4 regions of the Pantoea sp. B9002 genome follow, and region 2 is predicted to be linked to each of the others. Evidence: predicted binding sites of a transcription regulator. Region 2 holds the regulator's gene; each other region holds the start of a gene.

What was found. Region 2 encodes PurR, which represses purine synthesis genes. Its sites were predicted from a motif close to CANGCAAACGTTTGCNTG; they were not measured.
Positions count from the first base shown of each region.
Region 1: the regulator PurR is predicted to act here: its motif matches at 2,025-2,042, upstream of purE (5-(carboxyamino)imidazole ribonucleotide mutase).
Region 3: the regulator PurR is predicted to act here: its motif matches at 3,341-3,358, upstream of gcvT (glycine cleavage system aminomethyltransferase GcvT).
Region 4: the regulator PurR is predicted to act here: its motif matches at 2,056-2,073, upstream of guaB (IMP dehydrogenase).

Region 1 is NZ_JACAPA010000011.1:170,297-178,338, reverse strand. Features, by position in the region: gene cysS (cysteine--tRNA ligase) at 1-414, opposite strand, end outside; gene ppiB (peptidylprolyl isomerase B) at 785-1,279, shown strand; gene HX773_RS09460 (UDP-2,3-diacylglucosamine diphosphatase) at 1,279-1,995, shown strand; gene purE (5-(carboxyamino)imidazole ribonucleotide mutase) at 2,127-2,636, shown strand; gene purK (5-(carboxyamino)imidazole ribonucleotide synthase) at 2,633-3,697, shown strand; gene HX773_RS09445 (class I SAM-dependent methyltransferase) at 3,775-4,518, opposite strand; gene ybbP (putative ABC transporter permease subunit YbbP) at 4,602-7,019, opposite strand; gene ybbA (putative ABC transporter ATP-binding protein YbbA) at 7,016-7,702, opposite strand; gene tesA (multifunctional acyl-CoA thioesterase I/protease I/lysophospholipase L1) at 7,670-8,042, shown strand, end outside.
Region 2 is NZ_JACAPA010000017.1:15,818-23,859, reverse strand. Features, by position in the region: gene HX773_RS11115 (riboflavin synthase subunit alpha) at 171-815, shown strand; gene cfa (cyclopropane fatty acyl phospholipid synthase) at 867-2,015, opposite strand; gene punC (purine nucleoside transporter PunC) at 2,318-3,520, opposite strand; gene punR (DNA-binding transcriptional activator PunR) at 3,631-4,542, shown strand; gene purR (HTH-type transcriptional repressor PurR) at 4,539-5,564, opposite strand; gene HX773_RS11090 (YnhF family membrane protein) at 5,839-5,928, shown strand; gene HX773_RS11085 (C40 family peptidase) at 5,985-6,776, opposite strand; gene HX773_RS11080 (Grx4 family monothiol glutaredoxin) at 7,141-7,476, shown strand; gene rnt (ribonuclease T) at 7,512-8,042, opposite strand, start outside.
Region 3 is NZ_JACAPA010000059.1:160,365-168,406, reverse strand. Features, by position in the region: gene pepP (Xaa-Pro aminopeptidase) at 1-469, shown strand, start outside; gene ubiH (2-octaprenyl-6-methoxyphenyl hydroxylase) at 466-1,644, shown strand; gene ubiI (FAD-dependent 2-octaprenylphenol hydroxylase) at 1,665-2,867, shown strand; gene gcvT (glycine cleavage system aminomethyltransferase GcvT) at 3,413-4,510, shown strand; gene gcvH (glycine cleavage system protein GcvH) at 4,533-4,919, shown strand; gene gcvP (aminomethyl-transferring glycine dehydrogenase) at 5,019-7,892, shown strand.
Region 4 is NZ_JACAPA010000010.1:90,282-98,323, reverse strand. Features, by position in the region: gene guaA (glutamine-hydrolyzing GMP synthase) at 1-456, opposite strand, end outside; gene guaB (IMP dehydrogenase) at 529-1,995, opposite strand; gene xseA (exodeoxyribonuclease VII large subunit) at 2,165-3,538, shown strand; gene HX773_RS07580 (M4 family metallopeptidase) at 3,590-4,615, shown strand; gene HX773_RS07575 (protealysin inhibitor emfourin) at 4,600-4,926, shown strand; gene HX773_RS07570 (general stress protein) at 5,030-5,212, shown strand; gene HX773_RS07565 (glucose/quinate/shikimate family membrane-bound PQQ-dependent dehydrogenase) at 5,300-7,738, opposite strand.

The sequences.
Region 1 (8,042 bases), on a different contig from region 2:
GTCCGCTACGTACGCGTGCTTACGTTCAATCAGCGTGCCGACCAGCTCGATGATCTCATCGATATGGCGCGTCGCGCGCGGTTCCAGATCCGGCGGCAGAATACCGAGCGCAGCGAAATCGTTGTGCATTTCGGCGATCATGCGGTTGGTCAGCGTTTCGATGCTTTCACCGTTTTGATTGGCACGTTTGATGATTTTGTCATCGATATCAGTGATGTTACGCACATACTTCAGCTGATAGCCCACGTAACGCAGATAGCGCGCCACCACGTCGAATGCCACAAAAGTACGCCCATGGCCGATATGACAGAGGTCGTAAACCGTGATACCACACACGTACATACCGATTTGACCGGCATGGATGGGTTTGAATTCCTCTTTCTGTCGACTCAAGGTGTTATAAATCTTTAGCATTGAACGGTTCCGTTTATTTACGTGTGCGGGAATAGAACTATCAAAAATCTTGCTGTTTATTGCGTCAAGCCAACCAGTTATCACTGTATTCAATGACTGCACATTCCGTAGCGGCGCGATTTATCGCGCAATAAATTGCGCCGCTACGGAATGCGCGCGCTGTGAGAACGGTTTTCATCTCTTAACTGACAAACATCAAGCCGGTTATTGTGCCGTATTTTTCTGACTTGTGCATCGCTCGCTTGCCAACTGCCGTCCGGTTACTGACGCGTTATTGGAAATTGTGATATAAGAAGCGTCTACAAAAATGCCTCGCCGCCTTGCAGGCGCGGCAACTGATACTGACGACAACCTTGACAGGAAGAAAATAATGGTCACTTTCCAGACGAACCATGGCGATATCGTAATTAAAACTTTCGATGACAAAGCGCCGGCTACCGTGAAGAACTTCCTGGAATACTGCGCAGAAGGTTTTTACGATAACACTATCTTCCATCGCGTAATCAACGGTTTCATGATTCAGGGCGGCGGTTTTGAGCCTGGCATGAAGCAGAAAGACACCAAAGCAGACATCCGCAACGAAGCGAACAACGGCCTGAAGAACACCAAAGGCACCCTGGCGATGGCGCGTACTCAGGCTCCACACTCTGCAACTGCCCAGTTCTTCATCAACGTGGCAGACAACGACTTCCTGAACTTCCGTGATGAAAGCCTGCAAGGCTGGGGTTACTGCGTGTTCGCTGAAGTGGTTGAAGGCCTGGACGTGGTTGAGAAAATCAAAGCGGTGAAAACGGGCCGCAGCGGCATGCATCAGGACGTTCCGGTTGAAGATGTTGTCATCCAGAAAGTGACTGTTAGCGAGTAATGTCGCGCACGCTGTTTATCGCAGATCTGCATCTGTGTCATGAAGAACCGGCAATTACTGCCGGTTTTCTGCATTTTTTGCAGGGAGAAGCGCGTTCCTGCGATGCGCTTTACATCCTCGGCGATCTGTTTGAAGCCTGGATCGGCGACGACGATCCTAATCCGCTGCATCAGCAAATCGCTGCGGCGCTCAAAGCCTTGCCGGTACCGAAATTCTTCATCCACGGTAATCGCGACTTCCTGCTCGGCCAGCGTTTTGCCGCTGCTTCAGGCATGACGCTGCTGCCGGAAGAAAAGGTGCTCGATCTCTACGGACATCGCGTGTTGATCATGCACGGCGATACCTTGTGCACCGACGATGAAGGCTATCAGCGATTCCGCGCCAAAGTGCATCAGCGCTGGCTGCAGCGTCTGTTCCTCGCGTTGCCGCTGCGTCTGCGCATGCGCATTGCCGCACGCATGCGCAATGGCAGCAAGCAGGCGAATCAGCACAAGTCGGTCAGCATCATGGACGTCAATCAGTCCGCGGTGGAAGCCGCGATGACGCGCCAGCAGGTGCCGATTCTGGTTCACGGCCACACGCATCGTCCCGCCATTCACGCCTTCCCGCTGCACGGCGAAAACGCCCAGCGCGCGGTGCTGGGTGCCTGGCATGAGAACGGATCGATGATTCAGCTTGATACCAGCGGCGTAAGCCTGATCGAATTCCCCTTCTGAAATCCGGGCATCAATGCCCGTTTTCCGCCTACGCAACCGTTTTCCTTGCTGCCATCTCATGCTATTCTCTGTGCCCTTCTTCGCCTGCCCGCCCGGCCAGGTTCGTTTGCATATTCACAGGAGTTGACCGCATGTCATCCAACGCCGCCCCGGCCCGTATCGCCATTGTCATGGGTTCCAAAAGTGACTGGGCTACCATGCAGTTCGCCGAGGAAATTCTTAACAGCCTGGATGTTCCCTTCCACGTTGAAGTGGTCTCAGCTCACCGTACGCCCGACAAACTGTTTAGCTTCGCGGAAACCGCAGCCGACAACGGTTTTCAGGTGATCATCGCCGGTGCAGGCGGTGCTGCCCATTTGCCGGGCATGCTGGCCGCGAAAACGCTGGTGCCGGTGCTGGGCGTGCCAGTGCAAAGCGCGGCGCTGAGCGGCGTCGATAGCCTCTACTCCATCGTGCAGATGCCGCGCGGCATTCCGGTGGGTACGCTGGCGATTGGTAAAGCGGGTGCTGCCAACGCCGCCCTGCTGGCGGCACAGATTCTGGCGATCCACGACAGCGCGCTGTCAACGCGCATCGCCAACTGGCGTCAAACGCAAACTGATGAAGTGCTGAACAACCCGGATCCGCGGGAGGACGCATGAAGCCGGTTTGCGTATTAGGAAATGGTCAGTTAGGCCGCATGCTGCGCCAGGCGGGTGAACCGCTCGGCATCGCGGTGTATCCGGTGGGCCTGGATGCGGAACCTTCTGCGCTGCCGATCGCCGAAAGCGTGATCACCGCTGAGATTGAGCGCTGGCCGGAAACCGCGTTAACCCGCGAACTGGCGAGCCATCCGGCATTTGTGAATCGCGATATCTTCCCGCGTCTGGCCGATCGCCTGACGCAAAAACAGCTGCTGGATCAGCTGAACCTCGCTACCGCGCCGTGGCAGCTGCTGGCCGATAAAGCCGAGTGGCCAAACGTGTTCAGCACCTTGGGCGAACTGGCGATTGTGAAGCGTCGTACCGGCGGCTATGACGGCCGCGGTCAGTGGCGTTTGCGCGCCAACGAAACCGATGCGCTGCCCGATGAGTGCTACGGCGAATGCATCGTTGAGCAAGGCATTAATTTCAGCGGCGAAGTGTCGCTGGTCGGTGCGCGCGGACACGATGGCAGCACGGTGTTTTATCCGCTGACGCATAATCTGCATCAGGACGGCATTCTGCGCACCAGCGTGGCGTTCCCGCAGGCCGATGCCGCACAGCAACAGCAGGCTGAAGCGATGCTCAGCGCCATCATGCATGAGCTGAAGTATGTTGGTGTGATGGCGATGGAGTGTTTCATTACGCCAGAAGGTTTGCTGATCAATGAGCTGGCACCGCGCGTGCACAACAGCGGCCACTGGACGCAGAATGGCGCGTCAATCAGCCAGTTCGAGCTGCATCTGCGTGCGGTACTGGGTCTGGCGCTGCCGCAACCGGTGGTGTTTGCGCCGTCGGTGATGGTGAATCTGATTGGTACTGATGTGAATCTGGCGTGGCTGCAGCAGCCGCTGGTACATCTGCATTGGTACGACAAAGAGGTACGCGCCGGCCGCAAGGTTGGGCATCTTAATCTGACCGATAGCGATCACGCGCGTCTGGTATCAGCCTTGAATGCGCTGGTGCCGCTGCTGCCGGAAACGTATGCAAGCGGGATTGCGTGGGCGGTTGAGAAGCTCTGATTAACCAGGTCGCCATAAATGGCGACCCTACGTGGTTTGGTGTGATTTTCGTAGGGTGCGCATTCATGCGCACCGGGTTACCCCACCATCTTCATCGCCACATGGCTCCAGCGATTCAGATGCGTAATCTGGAAACCATGCGCCTTAAACAGCGCATCCAGCGACGCTTCAGAATGAATCGTAATATGCCCATTACGCGGCGCGATATACCAATCATTCATTCCCAAATGGCTCACTTCATCCGTGGTGCCGGTACTAAAGAAAAACACCCCGCCCTTTTTCAAAAATCCTGACACTTCTGCCAGCGTTTTATGCGGATCGGGTGTGTGCTCAAACACTTCAAAACTGGTCATAAATTCATACGAATTCAGTTCCGGATACTCGCCCGGCACAAACGGATCCCACGCCACCATATCAATGCCCACTTCCTGCATTAAACGCGCCAGCGTCCCGGTGCCGCCGCCGTAATCCAGCATCTTTTTGCCGTGATAGCGTTTAAATAAAGCCAATATCAAATCACGGTTTTTGCTAGGACGATCAATCTCATAGGCGGGATCAAACTCAGCATATCCTTCGTTATACACATGCTGCGCATAATCCGCTGGCGTCCAGTCATCAAACGCATGGGTATACACCAAACCGCAGCTTTGGCACTGATGGTAATAAATCGGCACGCCGGTTAGCGGAAACACGTAGCGACTGGCATTTTGCGCATAGCAGGCAGTATTGAAATCGGTCACGCCATACAGCGTGGCTTCGCCCTGGCAGACTTTACAGCAGCCGATTTCAACAACGGATTTGACGATAAGTGGAGATGACATGTTGAGCCTTAAATAAGTCTGGTCTGCTTTCATGAGTCGACTCACACAGACCAGAACTTAAATTTAAGACAAAACCGTTTTGCTTATCCGGCGCTAAAGCTTCTGAACAGTGCCTTCTGTTTTAACAACCGAATCCCCAGCCAGGCACCGCACAGCGATAACAGCAGCGCGCCGCCGATCGGCAAGGCGATCCACAACGTCCAGTCTGGCTGCCACGGGAAATCGAAGATCTTGCGCTGCAAGCCCCACAGCGCCGCTTCCGCGCCCAGCGCCGCCGCAATCCCCGACACCACGCCAAGCAGCGCAAACTCACACCATAAGGTGCCGCGCAACAGGCGCTTGCTGGCACCGAGCGTACGATAGACCACCAGCTCCTGCCGACGCTGACGCATGCCAACCTGGATCTGCGCCAGCAGCAGCAGCACGCCGCACACCGTTACCAGCACCACCATCACTTCCAGCGCCTGGCTCACCTGCGTCAGCACCTGGCCGATTTGGCGCATCATGCTGCCGATATCCAGCAGGCTCAGCGTCGGGAATGCGCGATTAAGCTGCGCCAGCAGCGCCGGATTGCTCTCCATGCGGAAGCTGGTCAGCCAGGTTTGCGGCTGTTGATCGAGCGCGCCCGGCGGGAAGATAAAGAAGAAGTTCGGCCGCAGACTCTCCCAATCCACCTTGCGCAAGCTGGTGATTTTGGCGCTGAACTGCTGCGTATCGCCGCTGAAGGTTAAGCTATCGCCGAGCTTCACGCCCAGACGATCCGCCAGCTCCACTTCCATCGACACTTCACCGGCTTGCGGCGGCCAGTTACCGGATATCAGCGGATTGTGATCCGGACGCTCCGCTTGCCACGTCAGATTCAGTTCACGATTCAGTGCGTTATCCAGCTTGGGATCGGCCTCTTTGCCGTTCAGCTCGGTGAGACGCGCACGCACAATCGGGTAGAAGGTTTCCGGCTTCAGCTGATGTCCGGTCAGGAAGTCGCGCACCTGCGGCACCTGCTCTTTGGTGATGTTCAGCAGGAAATAGTTCGGACTGTCCGGTGGCAGTTGCTGTTGCCAGCGATCCAGCAGATCGCCGCGCATCACCAGCAGCAGTGCCAGCAGCATAAATGACAGCGAAAACGCCGCCAGTTGGCTGAGCGTCATCGCCGGTTGACGCAGCAGACGGTTAATCGCCAGGCGCAGCGCCAGATTGCGCACCACCAGCCGACGCAGCAGCAGCAAGGTGCCCCAGCCAAGTAACGCCAGCAGCAGCGCCAGCATCACCACGCCCGCCAGCAGCGCCCACAGCATTTTGCTGCCGCCCATCAGCAGCGCCAGTAAGCCAATCACCACCAGCGCCATTGCCGGCAGATAGATTCGCAGCGGCCAGACGTTCGCCACCGCATCCCGCCGCAGTACGCGCAGCGGTTGCGTCGCCATCAGCAAGCGATATGGACGCAAACCCACCAGCAGCGAAATCACAAACATCGCGCCAATCGCCCACAGCCACGGCCAGAAACTCGCCGCTGGCAGCGCGCCCGGCAGCACCGGTTTCAGCATCAGCAGCAGGATCACTTCAATGCCCTGCCCCAAGGCGCTACCGACTATCGCCGCCAGCAGCAGCACCGCCAGCCATTGACCGATGATCAGCCGCTGCAGCGCCTTGCGCGTTGCGCCCAGCGTTTTCAGCACCGCCACCAAATCGTAGCGGCTGCGGCAGTAATGACTCATCGCCACCGCCACCGCAGCAATCGCCAGCATCAGCGTCAGCAAGGCCGAAAGCAGTAAAAATTGCTGCGCGCGCTGCATTGAGCGGCCCAGCGCATCTTCCGAATTATCCACGCTGATCCAGCGCTGATCGGCTTTCAGCTGCGGCTCGATCCAGCTGTCATAGCGCGCCAGCGGTGCCGGATCGCCGGAGAATTTATAGCGCCAGCTCAGGCGACTGCCCGGCTGCACCGCGCCGGTTTTCTCTACGTCTGCCAGATTCATCAGCAGACGCGGCGCGGTCTGGAACGGATTAAAGCCGCCATCCGGCTCCTGAATCACTTCCCCGGCAATGCGCAGCGTGGTGTCGCCGACATCCACGCTGTCGCCCACTTTCAGATTCAGCAGCGCCAGCAAACGCGGCGCAGCTAACACCGTGCCCGCTTGTGGACGTAAGCCCGGCGGATCGGTTTGCAACGTGCCGAACATCGGATAGGCGTTATCCACCGCTTTAACGTCCGCCAGCTGCGGCGTCTCTTGCGCGAAAGTCATGGTCATAAAGTGCAGCTGGCTGCTGACCGAGAGACCTTCGTCACGCGCTTTGTTAAGCCACGCTTCCGGCGCTGGCGCGGTGGTACGCAGGGTGCGATCGCCCGCCATAAAGTCGCGGCTCTGCTGGCTCAAGCCTTTTTCCATGCGATCGCTGATCGAGCCAAGCGCCAGCACGCAGGCCACCGCCAGCGTGAGCGCCAGCCAGACAATCAGCAGCGAGGGCGAACGCCACTCGCGCCAGAACCAGCGCCAAATCATGATTCCTCCCACAACTTGCCGTCGCGCAGCCGTAAGCGACGGTCGCAGCGCGCCGCCAGTTGTTCATCGTGCGTCACCAGAATCAGCGTGGTGGCAAAATCGCGGTTGAGGGAGAACAGCAGATCGGCGATGCGATCGCCGGTTTTACGGTCGAGGTTGCCGGTGGGTTCATCAGCAAACAGCAAACCGGGACGACCGCTAAAGGCACGCGCCAACGCCACACGCTGCTGCTCGCCGCCCGAAAGTTGGGCCGGCAGATGGTGCAGACGATCTTTCAAACCCAGCACCGTCAGCAGTTCCACCGCCTGGCTGCGACTTTCGCGATCGCTGTCGCCACGCAGCAACGCCGGAAGCTGCACGTTTTCCAGCGCGTTCAGCGTCGGCACCAGCATAAAGGATTGAAACACAAAGCCCACTTCGCGCGCGCGCAGCGCCGCACGCTGCTCTTCATTCATGCTGTGCAGCGGCTGGCCAAGCAGATGCACTTCGCCGCTGCTGCCATCGTCCAGTCCGGCCAGAATGCCCAGCAGTGTGGATTTGCCAGAGCCGGACTCGCCAATCAGGGCGATGGTCTCAGCTGGTTTGACAACCAGCTCAACTCCGGTAAGGATGGTCAGCTGATGCTCTCCCTGACCGACGGACTTAGTAAGATGATGAACTGCAACAATGTTTTCCGCTGGCATTATCCCTTCCTGTTGTTATTGCTTCTGCTTGTGTCCCGACTCGCCGCCGCCGATACCTTACTGGTGTTGGGCGACAGCCTGAGCGCCGGGTATCGCATGTCAGCCACGGCGGCCTGGCCCAGCCTGCTGAATAAAGAGTGGCAACAGCAGCCCAAAGTGGTCAACGCCAGCATCAGCGGAGATACCGCAGGACAAGGGCTGGCGCGTTTACCGGGCCTATTAAAACAGCATCAACCCCGCTGGGTGTTAATCGAATTGGGCGGTAACGATGGCCTGCGTGGTTTCCCGCCGCAGAATATCGCCGCGGATCTGACCAAAGTGATCGACGAAGTGAAAGCCG
Region 2 (8,042 bases):
CGGGGCGAAATCCCCAAAGAATGCGCGGCATAGTGTAGCGGCAGCGCTGGCTTCCGCCAAACGTTGATCGCATTTTGTTTAGCAATTTGTGTAAAGTTTGAACTCCGCCAAATTAAGCTGCCGCCGACAAGCTGTGATAAACTGACGCAAACTTTGCAGAGGCTGAGATTATGTTTACTGGAATTGTGCAAGGCACGGCAGAAATTGTCGGCATTGAAGAGAAAGATCTGTTTCGTACCCATATTGTGCGCTTACCGGACGATCTGTTACCGGGACTGGCGCTGGGCGCATCGGTAGCACACAACGGCTGCTGCCTGACCGTGACCGAGATTAACGGCGATTTGGTCAGCTTCGATCTGATTAAAGAAACATTGCGTATTACCAACCTGGGTGAATTACAGGTGGGTGATGTGGTGAATATTGAGCGTGCAGCGAAGTTCAGCGATGAAATTGGCGGCCATTTAATGTCCGGCCATATTATGACCACGGCGGAAATCTGCAAAATCATCCAGTCAGAAAACAACCGAGAAATCTGGTTTAAATTACAGGACGCCACGCAGATCAAATATATTCTGCATAAAGGTTTTGTGGGTATCGACGGAATTAGTTTGACCGTTGGCGACGTAACCAAAAGCAAATTCTGTGTGCATCTGATTCCGGAAACGCTGGAGCGGACCACGTTAGGCGCGAAGAAGTTTGGTCAGAAGGTCAATATTGAGATTGATCCTCATACGCAGGCCATTGTGGAAACCGTTGAACGCGTATTAGCGCAGCGTGAAGCCGCCGCACTGGCGCAGATTGCTAGCGCTGAATAATGGCGTTAAAAAAGGCGCCCTGCGGCGCCTTGATTCATTTCCAAAAGCTCATTAACGCGCTACGCGTAATCCGCCATCCTTGCCGCGACTGAATACCACCTGCCACAGCTGAATATCACGGGCACGAAACGCACCGGCGCAGGCGTTGAGATAATAGTCGAACATGCGTTTAAAACGTTCGCCATATTTCTCAGCCAGCTGCGGCCACGCCGCCTGAAAACGCTCATACCAGGCCATTAACGTCGTATCGTAATCTGCGCCAAAGTTATGCCAATCTTCCATGACGAAATGTGGCTCACTGGCATCAGCTATTTGACGTACCGACGGCAGACAACCGTTCGGGAAGATATATTTATCAATCCACGGATCGACATTCATATCTGTTGTAAGGGCACCAATGGTGTGCAGTAAAAATATGCCGTCTGGTTTGAGGTTGCGGTCTGCAACATCAAAATAAGTGGCATAGTTTTTCGGCCCGACATGTTCAAACATACCGACAGAAACAATGCGATCATATTGATTATTCAGGTCGCGATAGTCCTGCAGTAATATAGTGACATCCAGTCCTTCACAGCGTTGTTGTGCCAGTTTTTGTTGCTCAGCAGAAATAGTGACGCCATGCACCGTGACGCCATAATGGCGCGCGGCATATTCCGCCAGTCCGCCCCAGCCACAACCGATATCCAACAGCGTCATGCCTGGTTCAAGTTGTAACTTGCGGCAAATCATATCCAGTTTGGCCTGCTGCGCGTTTTCCAACGTATCAGCATCTTTCCAGTAGCCGCAGGAATATTGCATATAAGGGTCAAGCATCAGTGAGAATAGATCATTACCCAGATCGTAATGCTCTTTACCCACAATCCAGGCGCGTTTTTTGGATTGCAAATTAGTAAGACGCGCGGCGGCGATGCGCAACGTATCTTTAAAATGCCGCGGTAATTGTTTATCCAGATGGTGTTTTAAAACGCGATGGAAGAACATATCGAGCTGTTCGCACTCCCACCAACCATCCATGTAACTTTCACCTAATCCAAGCGATCCTTCCTCGAGAACGCGTTTAAAAAAATCTGGATGCTTTACCTGAATATCCCAGGGACGAGTGCCATTAACTGCAATATCAGCACGCTCTAGCAGTTCATTGACGATCCGAAACCAGTGGTTTTCTTCAAGGCTCACTTCTTCTATAACAGATGAACTCATAGCTTCTCCATCACCTTCCGATCTGAACCTGAGAAAAAGAATAGCCAATTTCCCAAGACCTGTGAGAGAACTCACGGAAAATCCGTGCGCCAGAAATCCGACGTTTTACAGAGGCATGAATTTGAATAGAAAAGTTGGACGCAACACTGGAGTATCGTGCAGACGCCATCCCGCGACAGAGTCGCCAAAGGTATTACATTTATATTATTGATTTAATACAGAATTACTGACCCACAGAGTATATGCTCACGTGGGTCAATATTCAACGGGTTATCGTTAGTTTGCTAACGAAAAGCGTTGAGTTATAGATTATCTTCGCAGGGACGGGAAGTGTGGGCAATATCACTTTGTGCGTTTGCCGATCGCTGGCAGACAAAGCCCGCCCACGCCAGTACCACGGTGGCTACCATCACTAACGTGGTGTTGAACAGCGCCTGCTCAAGGCCGGCGGAGACCAGCAGGCTGGCGACAAAGCACAATCCCAACTGGAATAAGTTCTGTAATCCTGCCGCTTTACCGGTGGCGTGCGGGAAGGGCGCTAATGCGCTGGCAACCACAATCGGATAGATCGCGCCATTGGCCAGCGCCATGCCGCAAAAGGGCATCAGCAGCACAAACAGCGGCGCTGAAGGCATCAGAGCGATGACAAACAGACTCAAAATACTCAGGCTATACAGCACCAGCAACCACGGCAGCAGTTGCGCGCCCTGATAACGATTTAACAACGTGCGACAGCCAAAACCGCCAATCAGAAACGCAATGGTCTGCGGAATATAACTCAGGCCAATGTCGCCCGGCGTCAGGCCAGCAGCGGAGAGAATGAAAGGTGAGCCCGTCAGCCAGGCGAAAAAGCTCGCCGAACATGCCGAATAGATCAAGACGTTACCGCTGTAAACGCGGGTGCCTAGCAAGGTGAACCAGCCGGGCTGTTTGCCTGTGGCAACTTTCTCGCGCTTAGGCGAGGTTAACTGCAGCGTACCGATCAGCAACACCACGGCAACCAGCGTCAGCGTGATGAAGATGCTGCGCCAGTGGAAGTGGCCGATCAGCCAGGCACCGAGCAGCGGTGCCAGCGCCGGCGACAGCGCAACCAGCGGCATAATCGTCGCAAACACTTTATTGGCTTTGGCTTTTGGATAGTGATCCACCACCAGCGCCTGCCAGCTCACGGCAGCGGCACAAACGCCAATCGCCTGCACAAAACGCAGCGCCAGCATCAGGCGGACATCGGTCACCCACAGCATCCCCAGACAACCGAGGGCGAAGATGGCTAAGCCCGCCAGCAAAATCGGCTTACGTCCGTAACGATCCGACAACGGTCCCCAAAAAACCTGGGCGCAGGCAAAACCGCCGAGAAACAGACTCAGGCTGGCGCTGATGGTGCCGGGTGCGGTAGCAAAATCACGCTGCATATCGCCAAAGGCGGGTAAATACATATCCGTGGCAAGAAAGCCGAGCATGCTGAGCACGGCGAGATAAGGCATAAATGCTTTAGACGACAACATGTTGATTCTCTTTTGGGCAGGTTGAACGCCGGGGAGTGTAAAAGGATGCAGCGCGCTTTGTGAAACGCTAATATTTGCATAGTGCTGTTAAATTTTTTGAAGGCAAAATTATGTGGTCAGAATATGCGCTTGAAGTAGTGGATGCGGTGGCGCGCACCGGTAGTTTTAGCGCGGCAGCGCAGGAGCTGCATCGCGTGCCTTCTGCCGTCAGCTATACCGTGCGTCAGCTGGAAACCTGGCTGGCGGTGCCGCTGTTTGAGCGCCAGCATCGGGAAGTGGTGATGACACCGGCGGGCGAGCATTTTGTGCGTGAAGGCCGATCTGTTATCAAAAAAATGCTGGCAACTCGCCGACAGTGTCAGCAACTGGCAAATGGCTGGCGCGGCGAGTTGAGCATCGCGGTTGACTGCATTGTAAAACCGCAGCGCACGCGGCAGTTAGTGAAGGACTTCTATCGCCATTTTCCCGATATGGAGCTGATTATCAGCTACGAAGTGTTCAACGGCGTGTGGGATGCGTTGGCTGATGGTCGGGTGGATGTGGCGATTGGTGCAACCCAGGCAATTCCGGTGGGCGGACGTTTTGCCTTTCAGGACATGGGCGCGCTGAACTGGCGCTGTGTCGTAAGTCCCGATCATCCGCTGGTAAACAGCAAGGAGCTGGATGATGAAACCTTGCGGGCGTGGCCATCGCTGGTGCTGGAAGATACCTCGCGTGCGTTGCCGCGCCGTATGACATGGACGCTGGATAATCAGCGGCGGTTGGTGGTGCCAGAGTGGGAAACCGGGATGGATTGTTTGCTGGCAGGATTGTGCGTCGGAATGGTACCGGGCCATTTGGCGCGTCCGCTGCTGGACAGCCACAAACTGGTTGAACTGGCGCTGCCGCAGGCGTTTCCCGACAGTCCGTGCTGCGTAAGCTGGTCCGAACAGCGCGCGTCACCGGCGCTGGCGTGGTTACTGGCTTATCTCGGGGATGCCGAAACGCTGAACCACGAATGGCTCAGCGAAGTGTCGGCTTAGCGGCGATAGTCGCGGAACGGACCGTACGCCACCGAACGGCGTTCAATCAGCGTTGGCTGGACTTCGATTGTTTGCGGATCTTCGCGCTTGCTGGTAATGCGATCCAGCAGCATTTCCAGCGCTTTTTCACCCAGTTCGGCTTTCGGCTGGTGCACGGTGGTCAGCGCTGGGGTGAAATAGCGCGCGTTGCGCACGTTATCATAGCCAATCACCGAGATATCCTGCGGTACGCGCAAACCCATCTCATCAGCGGCGCAAATCGCGCCCATCGCCATGATATCGCCACCGCAGAACACCGCGGTTGGACGCTGTTTCTGATTTAAAATCTGCTGCATCGCCTGATAGCCCGATTCAGGTTCAAAGTCGCCCTGAACCACCCATTCCGGACGCACCGTAATGCCCGCTTCGTTCATTGCCTGCAGGAAGCCAGCATGACGTCCGCCGCCGGTGTTGCGCTCCATCTGGCCTGGAATGGCACCGATATCGCGATGGCCGCGTTCGATCAGATAACGCCCGGCGAGATAACCGCCCTGAAACGCATTGTCCTGCACGGTATCGGTGAAATCACCGCGTGACGCGCCCCAATCCATCACCACCATGGGGATATTGCGGTTCTCTTCCAGCATCTGCAGCAAATCGTCTGGATATTCCGAACACATCACCAGCAATCCATCGACGCGCTTTTGCGCCATCATCGACAGGTAAGCGCGCTGCTTTTGCAGATCGTTGTGCGCATTGCCGAGAATCAGCGTATAGCCGCGTTCGAAACACCGGTTCTCCACCGCTTCGATAATTTCAGCAAAGTAGGGCGCTTCGCTAGAGGTCGCCAGCAGACCCAAGGTTTTGGTGTGATTGACTTTGAGACTACGCGCCACGGCACTCGGCGAGTAGTGTAATTCTTTGATCGCTTCCCATACGGCGTTACGCGTCTCTTCCGCAACGAAACGCGTTTTGTTGATGACATGCGAAACCGTGGTGGTTGAGACACCCGCGCGTTTTGCGACATCTTTAATTGTTGCCATGAAAATGGTACTCCTGGGCTTATCGCAACTTACTGATAAGTATATTGTTAAACGTTTGCGTCTGCTAATGCTTTTACAGCCCAAAAAAGCGGGCAAAACGGTAGGTTCTAGCAGGCGAAATCACTTCATCACGCTGTAAATACAGCATGCGCAAAATCTGTTGCGCAACGAAAGGCGGCGATTCTAGCAAGCTGGCGCGGATAACACGAGATTTTTGCCCATTGCTGTGCGAAAATCGCCTTAACCCTGATGATTGTGTGACTAAGGAGTTGTGATGAATACCGACCTGAAGCTGGCGCTAATGACCACTGTTGGCGCACTGTTGATGATTATCGCCTTTAGCTTTACCGCGATCATGCATTAACAAAAAAGCCGGAGCTGAGAACAGCATCCGGCTTTTTTATCTTTGTTGCGCAACAACTAGCGAATGGTTTTTGGCGTCATCATACGACGCGCGCCCACATAGTGTTTCTGCCAGTAATCCTCACCCAATGCGCTAATCTGAATATCTTTGCCGGTACGCGGCGACTGAATGAATTTACCATCGCCGAGATACACGCCCACATGGTCGGCGGTGCCGCGATTATTGATGCGGAAGAACACCAGATCGCCTTTCTCCAGCATTTCACGCTTGATCGGTGCCGCATCGCGCAGGTGGTACATCTCATTAGCGGTGCGTGGGAGTTTGAATTTAACCAGATCTTTATAGGCGTACCACACTAAGCCGCTGCAGTCGAAACCGGTGTGTGGCGAAGCGCCGCCCCACTGATAAGGTTTACCGAGCTGACCCATTAATTTGGTCATCGCCGTTTCACGCGCTTTTTGGTAACGCTGGCGGTGCGCTTTACTCATTTTGATGCCGGTCAGTGCTAACGCTTCATCATTGACGGCGATCTCTGGCGTTTTCTTCGCTAACCGTTGATGACCGTATTTCTTAGCAGAGAGTTTCAGCGGGGATTTTTTGCTGGTGGTTTTGTGCAGCGCGGTTTCTGTTTTGGTCTGTTTTTTGAGTTTGAATTTTTGAACAGCAGTCAGGCGCGATTTTTTGGTGGTGGTTTTCACCGGACGTCGTTTGCGGCGCTCGTCTTCACGTGCGCTCTTTTTCTCTGCTTTAAGCGAACTGGCGTTAACGGGCGCATGCGGAGATGCAGCGGCCACATTAAAGAACAGTTGGGCTAAAGCCAGTATGAAAAGCGTAATTAGTAGACGCATAATCCGGTTACAGGTTAAGCAGGCTGAATCAAAGCAGACTGCGGAAAAGTGAGAGAAATCTGATCAAGTGACCAGCGCCGAGGCAATTCTAATCCACTTTTTTTGCAAAAGGTAAGGCCTTTTTCCATTAATATGTTACCAGATTGATTCTGTAGCAAAAATGAGCGATTTCAGCTGGTTAACACAGCGAAACTATTGCTAATTATTAATTTATTAATGCCAATTAATGATATGAAAATGTTATTTGTCATGCGTTAACTTAACAAACATGGCGATTAGCCAGTGCAAACGCAAAATCCCGTTTTCAGTACGGGAGCGAAATCGCTACAATAAACAAACACGAAGTAGAAGATTAAGGAAGGCAATAATGAGTACTGTTGAAAAAATTCAGCGTCAGATCGCAGAAAACCCGATTCTGCTGTACATGAAAGGTTCGCCGAAGCTGCCAAGCTGCGGTTTCTCGGCGCAAGCCGTGCAGGCGCTTTCTGCGTGTGGCGAGCGTTTCGCTTATGTGGACATTCTGCAGAACCCGGACATTCGCGCTGAAATGCCAAAATACGCTAACTGGCCAACCTTCCCGCAGCTGTGGGTCGATGGTGAACTGGTCGGCGGCTGCGACATCATCGTTGAGATGTTCCAGCGCGGTGAACTTCAGCCACTGCTGAAAGAGACCGCTGAGAAGTATAAAGAAGCGGAATAATGCAGAAGGCCGACAAATGTCGGCCTTTTCTTTGGTTACTCGGCAGACGCGTCGTCTGCGGATTCTTCACTGAAAGCCAGCGGCCAGCCGCCCAGGCGTTTCCAGCGGTTCACCAACTCACAGAACAGCGTCGCGGTTTGCTCAGTGTCATACAGCGCCGAATGCGCTTGCGTGCTATCAAACTCCATTCCCGCCGCTTTACAGGCTTTCGCCAACACGGTTTGCCCGAGCACTAAACCGCTCAATGCCGCGGTATCAAAAGTGGCAAACGGGTGGAACGGATTGCGCTTCAGGCTGGCGCGCTCTGCGGCCGCCATCACGAAGTTGAGATCGAAAGTGGCATTGTGCGCCACGATAATGGCGCGATTGCAGCCGCTATCTTTGGTGCCTTTGCGCACCATTTTAAAAATCGCATGCAGGGCTTCATATTCACTTACCGCACCGCGCAGCGGATTGGTGGGATCGATGCCGGTAAACGCCAGCGCCGCAGGATTCAGAATGGCGCCTTCAAACGGTTCCACATGAAAGTGCAGCGTTTCATCGCGGTGCAACCAGCCGTCTTCATC
Region 3 (8,042 bases), on a different contig from region 2:
GCGCGCCATCTACGATATTGTGCTGGCTTCGCTCTACAAAGCGTTGTCGATGTTCCGTCCGGGCATCAGCATCCATGACGTCAACGACGAAGTGGTGCGCATTATGATTACCGGCCTCGTCGATCTCGGCATTCTGGATGGCAACATCGATACGCTGTTTGAAGAGCAGGCGCATCGTCCGTTCTTCATGCACGGTTTGAGTCATTGGTTGGGGCTGGATGTGCACGATGTCGGCCATTACGGCACGCCAAGCCGCGACCGCGTGCTCGAGCCGGGCATGGTGCTGACGGTTGAGCCTGGCTTGTATATCGCGCCAGATGCCAAAGTACCGCCACAATATCGCGGTATTGGCATTCGCATCGAAGATGACATCGTCATCACCGCCGACGGCAACGAAAATCTCACCGACAGCGTAGTGAAAGACGCCGACGCGATTGAAGCCTTGATGGCGGCGGCACGTCACGCATGAGCATTTTGATTGCCGGCGGCGGCATGACCGGTGCGACTCTGGCGCTGGCGATTTCACATCTGACGCAAGGCCAGCTGCCGGTTACCCTGATTGAGCGCAGCCAGCCCGACAGCCGCGCACATCCCGGCTTCGATGGACGCGCGATTGCCCTGGCGGCTGGCACCTGTCAGCAGTTAGCGGATATCGATCTGTGGCGCTCGCTGGCCGATTGCGCCACGCCTATCACCGATATTCACGTTTCCGATCGCGGTCATACCGGCTTCGTTTCGCTCAAAGCACAAGATCATCAGGTGCCCGCGCTCGGTCAAGTGGTCGAACTTTTTGATGTCGGCCAGCGGCTGTTTCAACGCCTACAGAAAGCGCCGGGCGTCACGCTGCGCTGCCCGGATCACGTTACCTCGGTAGCGCGCACCGCAGATAACGTGCAGGTCATGCTGAACAGCGGCGAAAAGTTGGAAGGCGCATTACTGGTGGCCGCCGATGGTTCGCGTTCACCTTTAGGCGCGTCCTGCGGCATCACCTGGCAGCGCGACGATTATCAGCAGTTGGCGGTTATCGCCAATGTGTCGACGCAGTTGCCGCATCAGGGCCACGCCTTTGAGCGCTTTACCGAACACGGCCCGCTGGCGCTGTTGCCGATGTCCGGCAACCGCATGTCGCTGGTGTGGTGCCACCCGCTTGAGGCGCAAGCAACGATTAAGCAGTGGGACGATGCGACCTTCCTGCAAGCACTGCAGCGCGCATTTGGCTGGCGTCTGGGACGCTTCACGCATACCGGTCAACGCGAGCATTATCCGCTGGCGCTGCAAACCGCCGAACGTCAGGTGACACATCGTCTGGCGCTGGTGGGCAACGCGGCACAAACGCTGCATCCGATTGCCGGACAAGGCTTCAATCTGGGTCTGCGCGATGTGATGTCGCTGGCGGAAACGCTGGCGGGCGCTTATCGTCAGCAGCAAGATCCCGGCAGTTTCGCGGTATTACAGCATTTTGCCGCGCGACGTCAGCCCGATCGTGCCGCCACTGTTGGCGTCACTGACGGTTTAGTCCGACTGTTTGCTAACCGCTATGCGCCGTTGGTAGCAGGACGAAATCTTGGGCTGGTGGCGATGGACCATCTGCCTTGGCTACGAAATCCACTTGCCGCGCGCACGCTCGGCTGGGTTAAGCGTTAAGCACGAATTAAGGGGCAGCAATGCAAACTTTTGATGTGGCAATTGCCGGAGGCGGCATGGTGGGTTTGGCCGTCGCCTGCGGACTACAAGGCAGCGGCTTACGCGTTGCCGTGCTGGAAAAAGCACCCGAGCCACAGTTTGATCCGGCGGCCAATGCGTCGATTCGCGTCTCCGCCATCAACGCTGCCAGCGAACGTCTGCTGCAAAAGCTCGATGTCTGGTCGAGCATTCTGGCGCTGCGCGCCAGCGCCTATCACGGCATGGAAGTGTGGGATCAGGACAGCTTCGGCTCGATCAGCTTTGATGACGAGCAGCAGGGTTTATCGCATCTCGGCCATATTGTTGAAAACGAAGTGATTCATAGCGCATTGTGGCAGCGCGCCAGTCAGAGCAGCGATATCACGCTGTTTGCTCCGGCGCAGCTGCAGCAAGTGGCGTTTGGCGACAACGAAGCCTTTATCACCCTGCAAGATGGCAGCATGATGAGCGCACGTTTGCTGGTGGCTGCCGACGGCGCGAATTCGTGGCTGCGCGACAAAGCGGATATCCCGCTGACCTTCTGGGATTACGAGCATCACGCGCTGGTGGCGAACATCCGCACCGATATGCCGCATGATGCCATTGCACGTCAGGTGTTCCACGGCGACGGTATTCTGGCATTCCTGCCGATGCAGGATCCGCACTTATGCTCGATTGTCTGGTCGCTCTCGCCGCAGGAAGCGGCGCGTGTGCAATCGATGCCGGAAGCGCTGTTCAATCAGCAGCTGTCGGTGGCGTTTGATATGCGTCTTGGCCTGTGTCAGGTCGAGAGCGAACGCAAAACCTTCCCGCTGACGGCGCGGTATGCGCGTAACTTTGCCGCGCACCGTTTGGCGCTGGTCGGCGATGCCGCCCACACCATCCATCCGCTGGCCGGGCAGGGCGTGAATCTTGGCTTTATGGATGCAGCTGAATTAATTGGTGAAATTCGTCGGCTACATCAGGAAGGCAAAGATATTGGTCAGCATCTCTATCTGCGTCGCTATGAGCGCAGCCGCAAGCACAGCGCAGCGATGATGCTGGCAGGAATGCAGGGTTTCCGTGAGCTGTTTGCCGGCACCCATCCCGCAAAAAAGCTGCTGCGTGATGTCGGCCTCAAGCTCGCCGATACCTTACCAGGCGTTAAACCACTGATGCTGAAACAGGCGATGGGGCTAAACGATCTCCCCAGCTGGATACGCTAATCACCTAAGCAAAAAATCCCAGGTGCGCATCAATGCGCGCCTCCCGCCAAATCCGTAGGGTCGCCATTCATGGCGACCGATTCACGCTTAACATCCGTAGGGTCGCCATTCATGGCGACTGTTCAACTGACACCCATTACGCCCAACTGGGCGCTATTTTTCTTCTCTGCACCGCAATAATGCAACGCTGCACCGTAATCGCGCCTCGTTTGATTTATTCTAATTTCACCCCTTAATTCGCATTAGATTAATTCATGCTATAGCCCTTTGCATGCCGGACCATTTCTTAATCCTGCGGCGTGTATTCCCTCAATTTGCTGCATGAAAGTAATTTAGTCGTATTTTGTGCGAGGCTAATCACAATAATGCAGTGATTTATGCTGAGCGCTGTTCGATGACTTGATGAAAGGTGGTAGTGTTTCGCCCTCGTTTTCCTCATGGTTAATTGCCGCATTAGGTGATAACTTCAGCACAAAGAGAACGTTTGCGTCAGCCGCTTTAGGCGACGCAGGCGCGTCACACTCACTTGTATTCACAGGATGGTTATGACTCAGCAAACGCCTCTATTCGAACAGCATCAGGCAAGCGGTGCGCGCATGGTGGACTTCCACGGTTGGATGATGCCGCTGCATTACGGCTCGCAAATGGATGAGCATCACGCGGTGCGTAACGATGCCGGCATGTTTGATGTTTCCCACATGACCATCGTCGATCTGCGCGGCGCACGTACCCGCGAATTCCTGCGCTATCTGCTGGCGAACGATGTCGCCAAGCTGACCCAGCCGGGCAAAGCCCTGTATACCGGCATGTTGAATGCCTCCGCTGGCGTCATTGATGATTTGATTGTTTACTTTATGAGCGAAGATTTCTTCCGTCTGGTGGTGAACTCCGCCACGCGTGAGAAAGATTTAGCCTGGATTAAACAGCATGCGCAGCCGTTTGGCGTGGAGCTGACCGAGCGTGACGATCTGGCGCTGATTGCGGTGCAAGGTCCAAACGCGCAGCAGAAAGCACAAACGCTGTTTAGCGCCGCTCAGCGTGATGCCGTTGCCGGCATGAAACCCTTCTTTGGCGTGCAGGCAGAAAACCTGTTTATCGCGACCACCGGTTACACCGGCGAAGCGGGTTATGAGATTGCCATGCCAGCGACTGAAGCCGCCGCATTCTGGCAGCAGCTGTTGGCCGCAGGCGTCAAACCGGCTGGTCTCGGTGCGCGTGACACGCTGCGTCTGGAAGCGGGCATGAATCTGTACGGTCAGGAGATGGATGAAGGCGTTTCGCCGCTCGCCGCCAATATGGGCTGGACCATCAGCTGGGAACCTGCCGATCGTGATTTCATTGGCCGTGATGCCCTGCAGGCGCAGCGCGAGCACGGCACCGAAAAGCTGGTTGGCCTGGTGATGACCGAAAAAGGGGTGTTGCGTAACGGGTTAACGGTGCGCTTCACCGATCAACAAGGTCAGCCGCAGCAAGGTATTATTACCAGTGGTTCCTTCTCACCAACCCTGGGTTACAGCATCGCGCTGGCGCGTGTGCCAGCCGGAATTGGTGAGCAGGCGATTGTGGAAATCCGCAACCGTGAAATGCCAGTGAAAGTCACTAAACCGATTTTTGTTCGCGCCGGTAAACCGGTCGCCCAGTAATTTTTTTCAGGAGAAATGGCCAATGAGCAATGTGCCAAGTGAATTGAAATACCGCGATAGCCACGAATGGGTCCGTAAAGAAGCCGACGGCACCTTCACTGTGGGTATCACCGAACACGCACAGGAACTGCTGGGCGATATGGTGTTTGTTGATCTGCCAGACGTCGGTGCCACCTTCGCGGCCGGTGATGACTGCGCCGTTGCGGAGTCGGTGAAAGCGGCTTCAGACATCTACGCGCCACTGAGCGGTGAGATTGTTGCCGTGAATGACCAGCTGGGCGATTCGCCAGAGCTGGTGAACAGCGCGCCGTACGCCGATGGTTGGCTGTTCCGCATCAAAGCCAGCGACGAATCAGAACTCGACGCGATGCTGGATGCCGATGCATACAAAGCCGCGATCGACGAGTAACCGGTAGTGGCAGAAGGTGGCGCGCTGCGTCACCTTCTTTTTTATCTGCCTGATTTAACGCCATTTTTGTAACCCAGCCCGATTCAGGATTCACTGCAAATGACCCAGACTCTCAGCCAGCTTGAACACAACGGTGCTTTCATTGAGCGCCACATCGGTCCTACGCCGGAACAACAGGCCTTAATGCTGGAAGCGATTGGTGCCAGTTCGCTCTCCTCATTAATCAGTTCTATCGTGCCTGCCGACATCCAGCTGCCAGGCCCGCCTGCAGTGGGCGACGCCGCGACCGAGCAGCAAGCGCTGGCAGAGCTGAAAGCCATTGCCAGTCAGAACCAACGCTACAAATCCTGGATCGGCATGGGCTACAGCGCGGTGATCACGCCGCCCGTCATCCTGCGCAATATGCTGGAAAATCCAGGCTGGTACACCGCGTATACGCCGTATCAGCCAGAAGTGTCGCAGGGTCGTCTTGAGGCGCTGCTCAACTTCCAAACCCTGACGCTGGATCTGACCGGGCTGGACATCGCTTCCGCGTCACTGCTGGACGAAGCGACCGCCGCTGCCGAAGCGATGGCGATGGCCAAGCGCGTCAGCAAACTGAAAACCGCCACCAAATTCTTCATCGCCAACGACATCCATCCACAGACGCTGGATGTGGTACGCACCCGCGCAGAAACCTTTGGTTTTGAACTGATTATTGATAGTGCTGACAAGGCGCTGGATCACGACGATCTGTTCGGCGTGTTGCTGCAACAGGTGGGTACGCACGGTGAAGTGCACGATTACCGCTCACTGATTGCCGAGCTGAAAAGCCGCAAAGTGGTGGTGAGCGTAGCCGCAGATTTCATGGCGCTGGTGCAGTTAGAAGCGCCAGGCAAGCAGGGTGCAGATATCGTCTTTGGTTCTGCCCAGCGTTTCGGCGTGCCGATGGGTTACGGCGGACCACACGCCGCGTTCTTCGCCAGCCGCGACGAGCATAAACGCTCGATGCCAGGCCGCATCATTGGTGTATCGCGCGATGCCGCCGGTAACACCGCGCTGCGCATGGCGATGCAAACCCGTGAGCAACATATTCGTCGTGAGAAAGCCAACTCCAACATCTGTACATCGCAGGTGCTGCTGGCGAATATCGCCGGTCTCTACGCGGTGTATCACGGTCCGGTTGGCCTGAAGCGCATTGCCTCACGTATTCACCGTCTGACCAGCATTCTGGCCGCGGGCCTGCAAAACGGTGGCCTGAAGCTGCGCCATAACAGCTGGTTCGATACGCTGACGGTTGAAGTGGCCGATAAAGCGGCGGTGCTGAACCGCGCGCAGAGCTTCGGCGTCAACCTGCGCAGCGATATCCACAATGCTGTCGGCATTACGCTGGATGAAACCACCGCACGTGAAGATGTGCTGGCGCTGTTCGCCATTCTGCTAGGCGATGCGCACGACCAGGACATTGATGCGCTGGATGCCGCCGTTGCAGCGGAAAACAGTGCGATTCCGGCTGGTCAGGTGCGTGAAAGCGCTTTCCTGACGCATCCGGTGTTCAACCGTCATCACAGCGAAACTGAGATGATGCGCTACATGCACAGCCTGGAGAAAAAGGATCTGGCGCTGAACCAGGCGATGATCCCACTCGGTTCGTGCACCATGAAACTCAACGCCGCGGCGGAAATGATTCCGATCACCTGGCCGGAATTTGCCGAGCTGCATCCGTTCTGCCCGGCTGAGCAGGCGTCGGGTTATCTGCAAATGATTGGCCAGCTGTCGCAATGGCTGGTGCAGCTGACCGGCTACGATGCGCTGTGCATGCAGCCCAACTCGGGTGCGCAGGGCGAATACGCCGGTCTGCTGGCGATTCGTCGTTACCACGAAAGTCGTAACGAAGGCGGCCGTAATGTTTGCCTGATCCCAAGCTCGGCGCATGGCACAAATCCGGCATCGGCGCAGATGGCGGGCATGTCAGTTGTGGTGGTGGCGTGTGATAAACAAGGCAACATCGATCTCGGCGATCTGCGTGAGAAAGCCGCACAGGTCGGTGAGCAGCTGTCGTGCATCATGGTGACCTATCCGTCAACGCACGGCGTTTATGAAGAAACCATCCGCGAAGTGTGCCAGATCGTGCATCAGCACGGCGGCCAGGTATATCTCGATGGCGCTAACATGAATGCGCAGGTCGGTATCACCACGCCAGGTTACATCGGCGCGGATGTATCGCACCTTAACCTGCACAAAACCTTCTGTATCCCGCACGGCGGTGGCGGTCCGGGTATGGGCCCAATCGGTGTGAAAGCGCATTTGGCTCCGTTCGTGCCAGGTCATAGCGTAGTGCAAATTGATGGCGTGCTGACACAGCAGGGCGCAGTTTCTGCCGCACCGTTTGGTAGCGCATCGATTCTGCCAATCAGCTGGATGTATATCCGCATGATGGGCGCAGAAGGTCTGAAGCAAGCGAGTTCAGTGGCGATCCTGAACGCCAACTACATTGCCAGCCGTCTGCAATCGGCCTATCCGATTCTGTACGCAGGCCGCGATGGCCGCGTGGCGCACGAATGTATTCTCGACATTCGTCCACTGAAAGAGCAGACCGGTATCAGCGAGCTGGATATTGCTAAACGTCTGATCGATTACGGTTTCCACGCGCCAACCATGTCATTCCCGGTTGCGGGAACGCTGATGGTTGAACCAACGGAATCGGAAAGCAAAATCGAGCTGGATCGCTTTATCGATGCGATGCTGGCTATCCGCATGGAAATCGATCGTGTTGCCGATGGCGAATGGCCGCTGGAAGATAACCCGCTGGTGAATGCACCGCACACGCAGACAGAAATCGTCGGCGACTGGGCGCATCCGTACACCCGCGAGCTGGCCGTATTCCCGGCCGGCAGCGCCAACAAATACTGGCCGACGGTGAAACGTCTGGATGATGTATTTGGCGATCGCAATGTATTCTGTTCGTGTGTACCAATGAGCGAATACCAATAATTTAGCCGTCATACTTTGAGCCACAGCGGCGTTGGCTGCGCTCATTCACCCCGGTCACTTACTGATGTAAGCTCCCGGGGATGAACGAACTTGCCGCCTTGCTGCATCTCAAATTATTTAGGCTAAAGTGACGGGTAGTATTTATGAAGG
Region 4 (8,042 bases), on a different contig from region 2:
TGGGATGGCGGTGACTTTGTCGCCGTGGCTCATCCAAACGTCCAGCAGCGGTTTACCTGCTGCACTAATCGCATCTTCGATGTCACGCACCAGCGCGCTCTGGGTCAGCACTTCAACCTGTGCATAACCAAATTCACGCTCGTTCGAGCCTTCAACCTTACCGCCCAGCTGCATCGCCATGGTCTGCATGCCGTAGCAGACACCCAGCACTGGCACACCGGCGTTAAACACGTATTCCGGCGCACGCGGGCTGTTCAGCTCGGTGGTACTTTCCGGACCGCCAGAGAGAATGATGCCGTTCGGGTTGAACTGGCGAATTTGCTCTTCGGTGACATCCCACGCCCAGAGTTCGCAGTAGACACCCAGCTCGCGCACGCGGCGCGCCACCAGCTGCGTATACTGAGAACCAAAATCGAGGATCAAAATACGATGTTTATGAATATTTTCAGTCGTCATTGAGGCGTTTCCATTGGGATGGACTTAATAATAAAAGCGCCCGGCGGGTGCCGGGCGCTTAATTTTACGGGATTATGAACCCATGCGGTAGTTTGGTGACTCTTTTGTGATGGTCACATCATGCACGTGGCTCTCGTTAATACCCGCGCCGCTGATACGCACGAACTCTGCTTTAGTACGCAGATCGTCGATGGTCGGGCAACCGGTCAGGCCCATGCAAGAGCGCAAGCCGCCCATCTGCTGGTGCACGATCTCTTTCAGGCGGCCTTTGTAGGCAACGCGGCCTTCGATACCTTCCGGTACCAGTTTGTCAGCGGCGTTATCGCTCTGGAAGTAACGATCTGAAGAGCCTTTAGACATCGCGCCCAGTGAACCCATACCGCGATAAGACTTGAACGAACGGCCTTGATACAGCTCGATTTCGCCCGGAGACTCTTCGGTACCAGCCAGCATAGAACCGACCATGACGGCCGCTGCGCCTGCTGCAATCGCTTTAGCGATGTCGCCAGAGAAGCGGATACCGCCATCCGCGATAACCGGAATGCCGGTGCCTTCCAGCGCGGCAACCGCATCTGAAACCGCGGTGATTTGTGGAACACCAACGCCGGTCACGATACGCGTGGTACAGATTGAGCCAGGACCGATCCCCACTTTCACCGCGCTCACGCCGGCCTGCGCCAGCGCCAATGCGCCTGCGCCGGTGGCAACGTTGCCGCCGATGATTTCCAGGTTCGGATATTTAGCACGGGTTTCACGAATACGCTGCAGCACGCCTTCAGAGTGACCGTGTGATGAGTCAATCAGCAGCACGTCAACCCCGGCAGCAACCAGCGCATCTACGCGCTCTTCGTTGCCCGCACCGGCGCCTACCGCCGCGCCTACGCGCAGACGGCCTTCCGCATCTTTACACGCGTTAGGTTTACGTTCGGCTTTCTGGAAGTCTTTAACGGTGATCATGCCCAGCAGGTGGAAGCTGTCATCAACAACCAGCGCTTTCTCAACACGTTTTTCATGCATTTTGTGCAGCACAACTTCACGTGCTTCACCCTCTTTCACCGTTACCAGGCGCTCTTTCGGGGTCATCACCGCAGAAACCGGCAAGGTCAGATCGGTTACAAAACGCACGTCACGACCAGTGATGATGCCCACCAGCTCGTTCTCGGTGTTCACGACCGGGTAACCGGCGAAGCCGTTACGTTCGGTCAGCTCTTTCACCGCCGCCAGCGCGGTGGTTGGCAGCACGGTTTGCGGATCGGTAACTACGCCACTTTCGTGTTTTTTCACCTTACGAACTTCATCCGCCTGGCGCTCAATTGACATGTTTTTGTGAATAAAGCCCAAACCACCTTCCTGCGCCAGCGCAATGGCCAGACCGGCTTCGGTCACGGTGTCCATTGCAGCGGAGAGCATTGGGATGTTCAGACGGATGTTTTTCGTCAGTTGAGTGCTGAGATCAGCGGTGTTCGGTAAGACAGTGGAGTGAGCGGGAACGAGCAGAACGTCGTCAAATGTGAGGGCTTCTTTAGCGATTCTTAACATTGCAATATCTCCACCTGGGGGCGATTAAAACAGATAAAATATTGCCGCGGCATTATACAGGCCGAAACCGATTGCCTCCAGTGTTTTTTCAGAAAATGTCTTGATCCTCAGGGCAAGCAATGTAGTATCAGTTGATTAACCCTCTGATTTAAAATTTGATCTACATCACATGTCGCTACCGCCAACCGCCAATATTTTTACTGTCAGCCGCCTGAACACCACGGTGCGCCAACTGCTGGAAAATGAGATGGGCCTGGTGTGGCTCAGCGCTGAAATATCAAATTTCACTCAGCCCTCTTCCGGTCATTGGTACTTCACGTTGAAGGATGATGGCGCACAAGTGCGCTGCGCAATGTTCCGCAACAGCAATCGTCGCGTCACCTTCCGTCCGCAACATGGCCAGCAAGTGTTAGTGCGGGCCAGCATCACGCTGTATGAGCCGCGCGGCGATTATCAGCTGATTATCGAAAGCATGCATCCGGCCGGTGAAGGTTTGCTGCAGCAGCAATTCGAGCAGCTGAAAGCGCGTTTAGCCGCGGAAGGCTTATTCGATCAACAGTTCAAACAGCCGCTGCCGGATCCGGCGCGTCAGGTGGGCGTGATTACCTCCGCCACAGGCGCGGCGCTGCACGACGTGCTGCGCGTGCTGCATCGACGCGATCCTTCACTGCCGGTGATTATCTATCCCACCGCGGTGCAAGGCGTGGATGCGCCGGCTGGCATTGTGCGTGCCATTGAACTGGCTAACCAGCGTGATGAGTGTGACGTGCTGATTGTCGGTCGTGGTGGCGGTTCGCTGGAAGATTTGTGGAGTTTCAATGACGAACGCGTGGCGCGGGCGATTTTTGCCAGCCGCCTGCCGATTGTCAGCGCCGTTGGGCATGAAACCGATGTCACCATCGCTGACTTCGTAGCGGATTTACGCGCGCCAACGCCGTCTGCTGCGGCTGAACTGGTGAGCCGTAATCAGTTGGAGCTGTTGCGCCGTTTGCAGTCGCAGCAGCAGCGCATGGAGATGGCGATGGATTTCTATCTGGCACAGCAGCAGCGTCGCTTCACGCGTCTTCAGCACCGTTTACAGCAGCAGCATCCGCAGCTGCGTCTGGCACGCCAGCAAACGGCGCTCTTCCAGCTGCAGCGCCGTCTCGGTGAAGCGATGGACCAGCGCATGCGTGTGGCCAATCGTCAGCAGGATCGCCTGCTGCAACGCCTTAACGCCCAGCAGCCGCAGGGACGTATTCTGCGCGCTCAGCAGCAGCTCCAGCAATGGCACTATCGCTTACAGCAGGGCATGGAAAAGCAGCTCAATCACAATCGTCAGCGCTTTGGCACGCTGGCGGCGCAGCTGGAAGGCGTGAGCCCGCTGGCGACGCTGGCGCGTGGCTTTAGCGTAACCACCGACACCCAAGGTCAGGTGGTGAAGAAAACTCAGCAGCTGAGCAAAGGCGACTTGCTACGCACCCGGCTGGACGATGGCTGGGTGGAAAGCCAGGTTACCGCACTCGAACCGCAGAAATCCCGGAGCCGCAAAGCACGTTCATAGTATGAAAACTATACTTTCTGGCACATTCATCATGTAGCCAGGGAGATTGGTATGTCTTACAGCGTGATTCCTCCATACATTCTGCGCAATATCATTGCCAACTGCTCCGGCGCGCAGCAAGACTACGCGCGCCGCACCCTCACCCACGTCCAACACTTGATGGGCGAACATAACGCTAAACCGGCAGGTACCGCCACAGCGCAGCCAGGCACGGTGCTGCGTGCTATCTACGACGCCGAAGGGACGCAAAATCTGCCCGGCACTTTGGTGCGCGAAGAAGGCCAGGCGGGAAATGGCGATGTTGCAGCCGAAGAGGCCTGGAAATATCTCGGCATTACCTACGCTTTCTTTTGGCAAACCTACCAACGCAACTCGCTGGACAACAAAGGCCTCAAGCTCGATGGCACCGTGCATTACGGCAAGGAGTATCAAAACGCCTTCTGGAACGGTCAGCAGATGGTGTTTGGTGACGGCGACGGCGAGATTTTCAATCGCTTCACCATCGCGCTGGATGTAGTGGCGCACGAGCTGACGCACGGCGTGACGGAAACCGAAGCGGGATTGATCTACTTCCAGCAGGCAGGTGCGCTGAACGAATCGATGTCTGACGTGTTTGGCTCGCTGGTGAAACAATTCCACCTCAAGCAGCGCGCCGATCAAGCCGACTGGATCATCGGCGAAGGTTTACTGGCGCAGGGCATCAACGGGCGCGGATTGCGATCGATGTCGTCACCGGGAACGGCCTACGACGATCCGGTGCTGGGCAAAGATCCGCAACCGGCCGATATGGCGCATTACATCGAAACGCGTGACGACAACGGCGGCGTGCACCTCAATTCTGGTATTCCCAATCGCGCCTTCTATCTCGCCGCCAAAGCGCTGGGCGGCTTCGCGTGGGAACAGGCTGGCCAAGCCTGGTACGACACGCTGTGCGACAAAACGCTGCCGCAGGATGCCGATTTCAGCACCTTTGCGCGCTTTACCGTGCAGCACGCCAATCAACGGTTCAACAACTCAGTGGCGGAGAAGATCCAATCCGCCTGGCAGCAGGTGGGCGTAACGTGGACATCCAACTGACCGATGACGCAATAATCGAGCTGGCGCGTGAAGGCGGAATCGCTTTTATCCCCAAACTGCGCGGCGAGCGGCGTTTTGCGCTGGCGGAACTGCCGGAACCGCAAAAGCAGCGCGTCTGCGAAGTGCTTGAACAGGCAATGCCGCTGGGGGAAACGGAAGATCAGGCGGCGAATGTCGGTCGTGGCGATCAGCGCTACTACCGCATTCAAATCTCCTACGCCACCCACCGCGAGGCGGGAAGTTTAGTGATTTTAATTCCCGAACAACTGGCGCCACCCGAGCTGCAATCGCTGTGGCGAGACGGCGAATAGGTTATCAGAGATCTCTCAAGGCAGACCGTAACTGACTGACTATACTCATTATGTGGCTAGCTAGTCCATGTCGAAGAAAACACCCTTAGATGAGGTCTCTGCTATGACACAAAAAAAGCAACGAGGTGGTGCCGGGAACTTTGCAGAGGATCCGGAGCGCGCCAGGGAAGCCGGTAGCGTTGGCGGCAAAGTCAGTGGGGGTAATTTCAGAAACGATCCTGAAAGAGCCAGGGAAGCTGGAAGAAAAGGAGGTCAAAAAAGCCGTCGCCCTTCCAAGCAGCAGTAATTAAGGTGCCTTAAAGGAAGAGATGTGCCACGGAAGGTTATAAAAAAAAGGCCGACATCATGATGTCGGCCTTTCTCATTTTTTAACTTACTTGCTGTCTGGCAGCGCGTAAGCAATCACGTAATCACCACGGTCTGGCGACTGACGTGCGCCGCCTGCGGAGATCAGGATGTACTGTTTGCCGGTTTTCGGCGAAACGTAGCTAATTGGACCGCCCTGGCTGCCGACTGGCAGACGTGCTTTCCATACTTCTTTACCGGTTGAGCTATCGAAAGCGCGCAGATAGTAATCCTGCGTACCCGCGATGAACACCAGGCCGCCCTGCGTTGCCAGCGTGCCGCCTAAGGTCGGCATACCAATTGGCATTTTCGCGCGCATTTTGATACCAAACGGACCGGTATCTTCTACGGTACCCACCGGTACCTGCCACACGATCTGACGGGTTTTCATGTCAATCGCCGACAGCGTACCGAACGGCGGAGCCTGGCACGGAATGCCCAGCGGCGACATGAAGCGGTTCTTGTTAACCGCGTACGGTGTGCCTTTCAGCGGAACCGCACCCATACCGGTGTTGATAGCTTCACCACCGTTGCTGGCCGCCGTTTTGCTGGTGTCTTGTGGGATCATCTGTACCCACAGGCCCAGACGCATGTCGTTAACGAACATGTACTGGTTGTTCGGGTCAAACGAGATACCGCCCCAGTTCATACCGCCCAGTGAACCTGGGAAGCTGAGGGATTTATCGGTATCCGGCACGGTGAACAGACCATCGTAACGCATGCCTTTAAAGGCAATACGGCACGCCAGCTGATCAAATGGTGTTGCACCCCACATATCCGACTCAGTCATTTTCTGGTTGCCGATATTTGGCATTTCCACAGAGTGCGGCTGAGTTTTGGTGTACTGCTCGTTCGGGATGTGACCCTGCGGCATCGGCAGCTCTTCAACTTTGGTCAAAGGCTTGCCGGTCAGGCGATCCAGCACCCAGATCATGCCGGTTTTTGCTCCGATAACCACGGCTGGCTTGTTGGTGCCATCCTTCATCGGGAAGTCGACCAGGCTCGGCTGCATTGGCAGGTCGAAGTCCCACAGATCGTTATGCACGGTCTGATAAACCCACTTCTGCTTACCGGTGGTTGCATCCAGCGCCAGGATTGATGCACCGTAAGTGTGATCCAGTTTGGTACGGTTCGCACCCCACAGATCCACTGACGAGCTACCCATCGGCAGGAACACGGTGTTCATTGCCGGATCGTAAGACATTGGCGCCCACGAGTTCGGCGTACTGCGGGTGTAATCTTTACCCGGCATCAGTACTGCATTTGGATCATCGTTGCCTGGGTCAAACGCCCAACGCATCTGACCGGTGATAACGTCAAAACCACGCAGCACGCCGCCAGGCATGTCGGTCTGTACGTTATCGGCGACACGACCACCCACAACAACGGTGGTACCGGCCATCGCTGGCGGTGACGTTAGCTGATATTGAGGATCTGGCGCACTGCCCAGACCGGTTTTCAGGTCAACCACACCGTGCGTACCGAAGGTGTCGCACAGCTCACCGTTGTCGGCGTTGATAGCAATCAGACGCGCATCAATGGTGTTCATCAGAATACGACGCTGACAGGTATCGCCCGCAGGCAGCACAGCGGCAGTGACCGGCGTTGAACCCGGCTCTGTTGGCTGCTGCAGCGGTTTAGTTGCATCGAAATAGGCTAAGCCACGGCAGCGGTTCCACACTTCTGCCTGCGCGTTGATTTCGCGTTTCCAGATTTCCTTACCGCTGTCTGCTGCAACCGCAATCACATTGTTATGCGGGGTGCACAGGAACAGCGTGTTGCCCACTTGCAGCGGGGTTTGCTGATCTTCCGCACCGTTACCGGTTGGGCTGATCGGCGTATCGCCAGTATGGAAAGTCCAGGCGACCTGCAGGTCTTTCACGTTGTCGCGGGTAATCTGATCGATGGCAGCGAAGCGGTCGCCACCCGGCGTACGGCCGTAGCTGCTCCAGTCTTGCTGAGGTTTTGATTTATCGACCGGGATCAGCGGCAGCTGTTTACCGTCAAACGCCACACTAGGATGCGGCTGGAACATCTGCACGAAGGTCGCCACCATGCCAACTACGATGACCGCAGACAGCACATAAGAGACTTTCGCCAGAGAGCTTTTGCCTTCGCTTTTACGCAGGGCTGGCCAGGTGAGGAATGCAAACAGCATCAAGCCGGCCGGCACCATCAAGCGTGATACCAGCGGCCAGAAATGCAGGCCTGCATCAAACAGTGACCAAATCAACGTGCCAGCAAACACCAGAATAAACAGGGTGACGGCGGATGATTTGCGACGGAAGAACTGAATGGCCGACAGCAGCATGACGATACCGGCGATGAGGAAGTACCAGCTGCCGCCCAGCGCGACCAGCTTGCCGCCGCCGATTGCGAAGAACAAGCCGATTGCCAGCAAGACCAGGCCAAACAGTACGGACCAGATGCTCAGCCCTTTGCCGGGACGAGCGGAATTTTCTGCCATAACAAAAACTCTCCTGAAAAAATAAAGCGCTGGCGCCGATAAATCTGTGGCAGCCGATGACAAGGCCCCAGCCGAAGCGGGAGACAGGAACTATTCCGTTACGCTTTATTTTATATCTATTGGTACGGGTGCAATGCCCGTGATTCGGCGCTTGTGAGCGAGGACACAACGCAGGTGAGAGTGATTCTCGCTACAAGGCGGCAGGATTGTACCACCTGGTACAATAAAAAGTGAATATCCATAACGCGGCAGTCACTGGTTAATAGCATTTTTGCTACAAATCCAGCCGTAACTTGTTAATAAA